One region of the Pristimantibacillus sp. Z349TD_6 genome, then DNA from elsewhere that is predicted to be linked to it. Evidence: riboswitches for the same ligand, from Rfam matches in the RefSeq annotation. Region 1 holds a riboswitch; the other holds the start of a gene.
What was found. Region 1 has a riboswitch for cyclic di-AMP ahead of AC0VYE_RS00145 (3D domain-containing protein). Riboswitches for the same ligand answer to the same signal wherever they lie in the genome.
Positions count from the first base shown of each region.

Region 2: it holds a riboswitch for cyclic di-AMP, as region 1 does, so the genes downstream of both, AC0VYE_RS00730 (C40 family peptidase) here and AC0VYE_RS00145 (3D domain-containing protein) in region 1, are expected to answer to the same signal.

Region 1 covers NZ_CM149662.1:26,375-29,787, forward strand. Annotated here, with positions in the region: gene AC0VYE_RS00135 (HD domain-containing protein) at 1-630, shown strand, start outside; gene AC0VYE_RS00140 (TatD family hydrolase) at 648-1,421, shown strand; cyclic di-AMP (ydaO/yuaA leader) riboswitch at 1,606-1,787, shown strand; gene AC0VYE_RS00145 (3D domain-containing protein) at 2,036-3,184, shown strand; gene rnmV (ribonuclease M5) at 3,309-3,413, shown strand, end outside.
Region 2 covers NZ_CM149662.1:147,772-151,184, forward strand. Annotated here, with positions in the region: gene AC0VYE_RS00725 (FAD-binding domain-containing protein) at 1-967, opposite strand, end outside; gene AC0VYE_RS00730 (C40 family peptidase) at 1,126-1,602, opposite strand; cyclic di-AMP (ydaO/yuaA leader) riboswitch at 1,606-1,759, opposite strand; gene AC0VYE_RS00735 (hypothetical protein) at 1,992-2,141, opposite strand; gene AC0VYE_RS00740 (hypothetical protein) at 2,176-2,760, opposite strand; gene AC0VYE_RS00745 (hypothetical protein) at 2,927-3,413, opposite strand, start outside.

The DNA of each region.
Region 1 (3,413 bases):
TATCAGATGTATTGGCAAATTTACTTCCATCCGGTGACTAGAAGCTCGGAAATTATTCTACGTCAAATATTTCGTAGAGCACAGGAGCTTTACGTGGGTGGCTACTCCTTTCAGTGGATGCCGAAGCAGCTGAAATGCTTGCTTCAAAACACGATGACGGTGCACGATTATCTGAAGCTGGATGAAGCGCTCGTTCAGACCGCTTTCGCAGAGTGGGCGGAGGAGCATGATTCTATTTTAAGCGATCTATGTGAACGATTTCTGAACAGACATTTGTATAAGTACATTACGCTTGAAAACCCGGAAGAAGAGCTGCTAAATGAGATTAGCGAATGTTTCTCTTCTATAGGAATGAATCCGGATTATCATATGGAAATCGATTTTCCATTTGACCTGCCATATGACGTATATCGACCAGATAAAAAAGAAGGAGAAAAGAAAGAAAAAGCGCCGATTTTGTTGTTAGATGGTTTGGAAGATATAAGCGAAATATCCTCTAAATCCGACATTGTTCGTTCTATTACTGGCCTGCATCAAGGACAATATCATCTTTATTATCCAGAAGAGCCGCTCAAACAAAATATTCATCGATTGCCGGATTCACTTCGTAAGCTTTTCAAACTCGAATGAAGGAGCATAACATCAACATGACATTACTTTTTGATACACATACCCATTTAGATTCGGAGAAATTTGATGAGGATCGCGACGAGGTCATCCAGCGTGCGAAGGATGCAGGCGTGCATATGCTTGTCAATATTGGTTTTAACCGTGAAACGATCCCTACAACGATGGCGCTTGCCGAAAAATATGATTTTATATACGCTGCGGTTGGTTGGCATCCGGTTGACAGTATAGATATGCTTCCAGAGGATTTGGAATGGATTGAACGTCTATGCGCGCATGAGAAGGTTGTTGCCATTGGTGAGATTGGACTCGATTATCACTGGGATACTTCTCCAAAAGAGGTACAACAAAGGGTTTTTCGTGAGCAAATTCGTCTTGCTCGTAAGGTGGGCAAGCCAATTGTCATTCATAATCGGGATGCTCATGAGGACATTATTCGTATTCTTCAGGAAGAGAATGCAGCAGAGGTTGGCGGTGTCATGCATTGCTTCTCCGGCAGCTGGGAAACGGCTAAACAATGTCTTGATATGAACTTCTATATATCATTTGGAGGACCCGTTACTTTCAAAAATGCAAGGGTGCCAAAAGAGGTGCTTAAGCAGGTTCCGATCGACCGAATTTTGATCGAAACCGATGCTCCATATTTAACTCCTCACCCGTTCAGAGGGAAGCGAAATGAGTCCTCTTACGTCTCTTTAGTTGCAGAGACAGCAGCCGAATTATTGGGCAAAACGGTAGAAGAAATAGGTGTAATTACGACTGAAAACGGTCGAAGATGTTTTGGTATTGTCTAAAAACGAGAGAAATAATGAGAAATAGAGACCTTTATCGCGTAAAAACTAATTTTTATAGCGATAATCGCTTATTTTTTCCTGCTTTATCCTGCTTTTTCGCTTAAATCGTCTTTTATCGTATCTTTACAATTGACCTCGTATGAAGGTATGATTCATCTCAGAGCAATAAAATTTTGTATTGGATTTCCAGTTTACGCTTAATCTCCATTCGGAGAGCGGGGGAACCATGTACGGTTTTTCGATACCGTATTTTGAATTCTTCAGGGGTGAATTTCGAAGCCATTGCCATGAGCATTGTGTAACGAATAGGGCGACTCTCTTGTCCGAATCCGTCAGCTAACCTCGCAAGCGTTATAGAGAGTGATCAACCTCGTGCATCCATTTTTCTGTATCCCAGTGAATCATTTAACCGGGAAGCCACGAAACAGATCCTCTGTCGACGGCTTCTTTTTATTTTCGAATAATCGGGAATTTGTCGACATAGGGATAAAAGATGGGGGTGGGAGGATCGATAGCAGTACTGGATTGCGTGCTCGCACGCCAATATACTATAGTCGCGTCAGTTGTATCATGCGTAACACTTGGCGGCGGGGCTATGAAGGAGGACCGATGAAGTGGGAATACTCCAGGTTAAGGACACCCATGGGAAACGATCATCCAGCATGTCTTTCGCATTGCGATGGAAGCGTGAAAACTTGCGTTTGATTCTTTTGAGTGCTACTATCTCAATCGCTATGACTTTCATGTTTTTGGTGTTGTTGTACGGAACGGCTGTCAAAAGCGTCTCCGTAGTAGTGAACGGACAAGAAACCATTGTGGAAACGAAGCAATGGGTCCTGCAACGCCTACTGGATGAACAAGCTATCGCAATTGGACCACATGATGAGGTGTCCATACCGCTTAATGCGGCAATAAAGGACGGAGATCGTATAGAGGTGACTCATGCGATACCGGTAATTGTGAAGGCTGATGGCAAGACCTCTACTGTATATACGACAGAGAGAACAGTGCAGGCAGCGATCGAGGAATTACATATTCCAGTTCGTGGTCAAGATAAAGTAATACCTCCGCTTCATACCGTTTTGGACAACGAATTGACTGTAACCGTCGTTCGCGTAGATAAGAAGGTAGCTGAGACAGAGCGTGCAATGCCATTCTCTATTGTGAAGAAGAACGATCCAACGCTGGAAGCGGGCAAGCAGAAGCTTGTTCAACCCGGCAAGGAAGGTCTGATCGTAGAGAGTATCGAGAAGCAGTACGAGGACGGAATTCTTATATCGAAGAAGATGGTCAGCAAAGTGGTTGAAACCGCTGCGGTTAATCAGGTTGTCGCTATCGGAACGAAGAAGGAAGAGCCTAAAGTATCTGTGCTCTCGAACAAGAGCCCGAGCTTTACTTCGCTTACGAAGAGCGGTGTAACGTTTAAGGCGAGAAAAGTACTTAAAAATGTCACGTTGACTGCTTATTCTGCAGACATCTCTTCAACAGGCAAAGATGAAAGCCATCCGCAGTACGGGATTACTTCATCAGGTACTCGTGTGCAAGAGGGTCGGACGATAGCTGTTGATCCGAAGGTAATTCCTATCGGTTGGTGGGTTTATATTGAAGGAATCGGTTTCCGCCGCGCTGAGGATAAAGGAAGTGCGGTTAAAGGCAACAAAATCGACGTATACTTTGATAGTACAAAGATTGCGAACAAATTCGGCAGGAAAAAAGGCATCACCGTATATGTGCTGGGGCCGAATAAACCAACTGCAAGCTAATTGTGCGGTTACCATCATCTTATCGCAATAATCAATTAAATATGCCATCATAAGGAGAGGCACTGCCTCTTCTTTTTGCATGTCTAAGGGTCTAATACAGTTTATGTAGAAGGGGATGATCTTGGTGATCAAAGAGATCATTGTCGTTGAAGGCAAAGACGATACCGTTGCAATAAAAAGGGCGGTAGATGCAGATACCATAGAGACGAATGGTTCCGCTATCGGTGAG
Region 2 (3,413 bases), 120 kb from region 1:
GCTGCGTCATGGCCGCATCAATGATTGGAATGCCGGTGGCGGCTGCAGCCCATGCTTCTAGATGAGCATCTGAGAGCTTGGACATATCAGCAAGCTGCTCGTAACGAAAGAAATCATCATGATACATCGCTTGATATAAATAAAAGTCACGCCATGCCAGCTGCCGTACCCATGATTCAGACCCCGGAAGCCCTTGGGTCATTTCGTAGGCTTGGCGAGCGGAGATGGCGCCCGTATTCAGGAAACGTGCGAGCTGGCTTGTATGATCATCGGCATAAGCGTCCCTGCTCTCGGAATAAGAGGCAAGGCGTTCTCGTACGAACCGTTCCAGCTTGGATAATCCTTTGGATGATCCTTGCACGTTCGTGCCGCCTAGGGCGCACGAAATGGATTCAGGCAAAGCGAAGGATTGCGCAACCTTGGCATTGATTTCGCTTAAGGTAGCAAGCTCATGAATCGTCGTTTCACTCATTGGGCTGTAGCACTCCAGCATAAAGCTGCTCCACTTGCGATAAAAGGGTGTGAAAACCTTGTATGGCTCCATTTTTCGAGCAAATGCCGGGAAAGCATCTAGATCAGCAAGAGGTGAATCGGCGATAGACATCCAGCGGCGGCCAAGGCTGCGTGTGGTTAGCCCAAGCTGCTCATCTCGCTGCCGTGAGTAAGGCGTGTAGTCTGTATGAACAATAACCTCATCAATCGGGTGCGCATGCAGCAGAGCTTCGGTGATCGCAGCAGGATTACCATAAAGCACATGCAGTTCCTTTCCTGCATTAGAATAGCTGTGCAGAAGTGAGGCGGCTTGCGCCATGAAATTCCGACCGCTATGACTAGTTAAACGGCCATCTCCTGTAATAACGGGATCTATGATTAGCAAATGAATGCCTTGTTTCTCTTTTTTCTTCAAATAATCAAAAGCGCGCAAATCTGAAATACGCAAATCCTTGCGGTGAATAAACAAATACATCAGTGATAGCTCCTTCCATAAGCGCAACATTGAACGGCCGCATTCCAGCTGGAATGAAACAGCAAAGCCGCAAGTCATTTGTCGTCAGAGGACAAAAAACTGCGGCTTTGCTAGATGAGTCTACCCGTTCAACCCTCAAGAAGAGGGACTAGGTTGCTCTATTTTACGTCAACGTTGGCTTGGTATGAATCAGCATCCATGATACGACGAGCAGTTACATATCGTCCCTCATAGTACTCGGAGTTAAGTTTGTCAGTTACAACGCCTCTGCTCGAGGATGAATGTACAAACTTTCCATCTCCAATGTAAATGCCAACATGGGAAATGGCGCTATTATTGCCGCCAACTGTGTCGAAGAACACAAGATCTCCCGCAATGAGGTCAGCCTTAGCGACCTTTGTACCTTCTTTTGCTTGCGAACCAGAAGTACGTGAAAGCTCAATGCCCATTTTCTCGAACACATAGCTCGTGAAGCCGGAGCAATCAAAGCCTTTCGACGACGTTCCGCCGCTTTTGTACGGAGTGCCAATAAGATCATTAACAATTCCGTTCAATTTTGAGTCAGCGAAAGCGCTTCCCGCTTGAAAAGCGAGCACGAGAACGAGACCCAGGATTAATGCGGTAATCTTCTTCAATTGTGAAACTCCTTCCAATGCCGACGAGGTTAGCTGTGGGGTTCGGTTGAAGGCTCCCTATGATTCCTCGGGCGTTTGAAGAAAACTCAAACGTCGGAATCAATTCACCCAAAGTGGTTCCCCCGTATCCCAATAGGGAATTAGGCAGTTTTTTTATTGCTTTGAGAAATATTCGATTATTTTCAATGATCTCCTGCCTTTAGTGGCAATTTCTAATAATTCTCATGTAACCTTTTGACAATTTGCTTCGTTAAACCGTTCTTTCTGTAATATAAACACGCCATAGTAGTGCTTTCTAACTAAATACATGGAGTCAATTTCATTAATTATGTGGATGTTGTGTAAAATATACCGATTTGTCCTTTAGGCGCTATATCGCAAGGACTAGCTTAAAGTGCCGTAAATGGCGGTATTTCACCATTTTGCTCCTCATAAATTAGAAAAATCTCATCTATATCACTCGTGAATAAGAGTAGATTCAGACAGCCTAGCTGCTGCTCCAGATAGAGCGGCAGAAATAGACAAAGGAGGCTGTTCATGAGAACAGCCCCCTTTGGGCAATCGAAAAAAGATTTATTTTGCAGTAACGATTTTTTCTGAAATGAGCTGTGGATCGTTGTTTTTTTGCTGCATCCAAAACTGTACCTTGTATTTCCCAGCATTTTTAAAATCGTAGGAAATGAGCTTGGAGCTGAACCAAAAGGTGTCTTTTTCGACGAACTCTTTAAAATCATCATCGTCTTGGCTGCGGCTGTCGATTGTCGTTTCCTTATCATTAGGATCAACGATGGTCACTTTGAACTCTGAAATCGCCATATTCAAATTATCGATTTGCGCTTGCACTAAAAATTTCTGAACACTGCCTTTATCAACCTGTCCGAACATAGCTCGCTTCTCGTTCATTAGAAACATATGCACATTGGGCTTCTGAATAATGAGCTTCTTATCATTGCTCTTCCATTGGACGAAGGCTTGAAGGCTGTCGCTTAAAGAACGAATACTAATATAAACCTTATCGTCCACAACGACAGCATCGTCAGTGGATTGCTTATTATTATAAAGGAGCGTTACCTTCTGAAATAGTTTGTCTGCTGCAACCAATGAACCGCCCGATAAGAGCAATACCATGGATATAATAACTAGTTTTTTACGCATCATTTGTGAATATCCCCCATTTTTGATTTTCTTTCAGTTATTTATACAGAACTGCCATCATTTAGTTGCGGTTAGTTGTAAAAAAAACCTCCACACCACAGCAAAGCGTGGAATGAAGGTTTATTTTGGCTTCAGCATCCAGAGGACGCTGAAGGCTTTTTTTGGTTTGCTACATTCTTTTCGTTTCCAAAAAGTCATATTGTGCGGCAATCGTCCAAACCTTCATCAGTGTTTGAATGAGATAGTAGCCTTGATGCAGAATGAGTGCAAACAGCCCGGCCCACAGCATGGAGAGGCTTGTCACTACAAGTCCAGCGGCTGCTCCGATCCCCCACATGATGAGCGACACAGCTGCATAGGTGAGGAAATTTCGGAGAGCGTGCCATAAGGAACGGAATATGCTTCCTCCTGATGCAGCGCTGAATTGCATGGCTAGAAACAGCAGATGCAGCACCGTGCCCCATAGGAGCCATAGAAGGGCGCCAGGCAGCACCGTTTGCAGCAGCTCTGGAATAGAGCCGCTCTCTAGAAGCGCATCCAGTGAGCGCGGCAGCACATACCAAGCAGGAGCCACAGATAAAATAACCTCGATCCAGTAAAGCAGAACTACAGGCTTCCAAGCTTTGCGAATACCTTCTAGAAATCGTGTCCCCCCA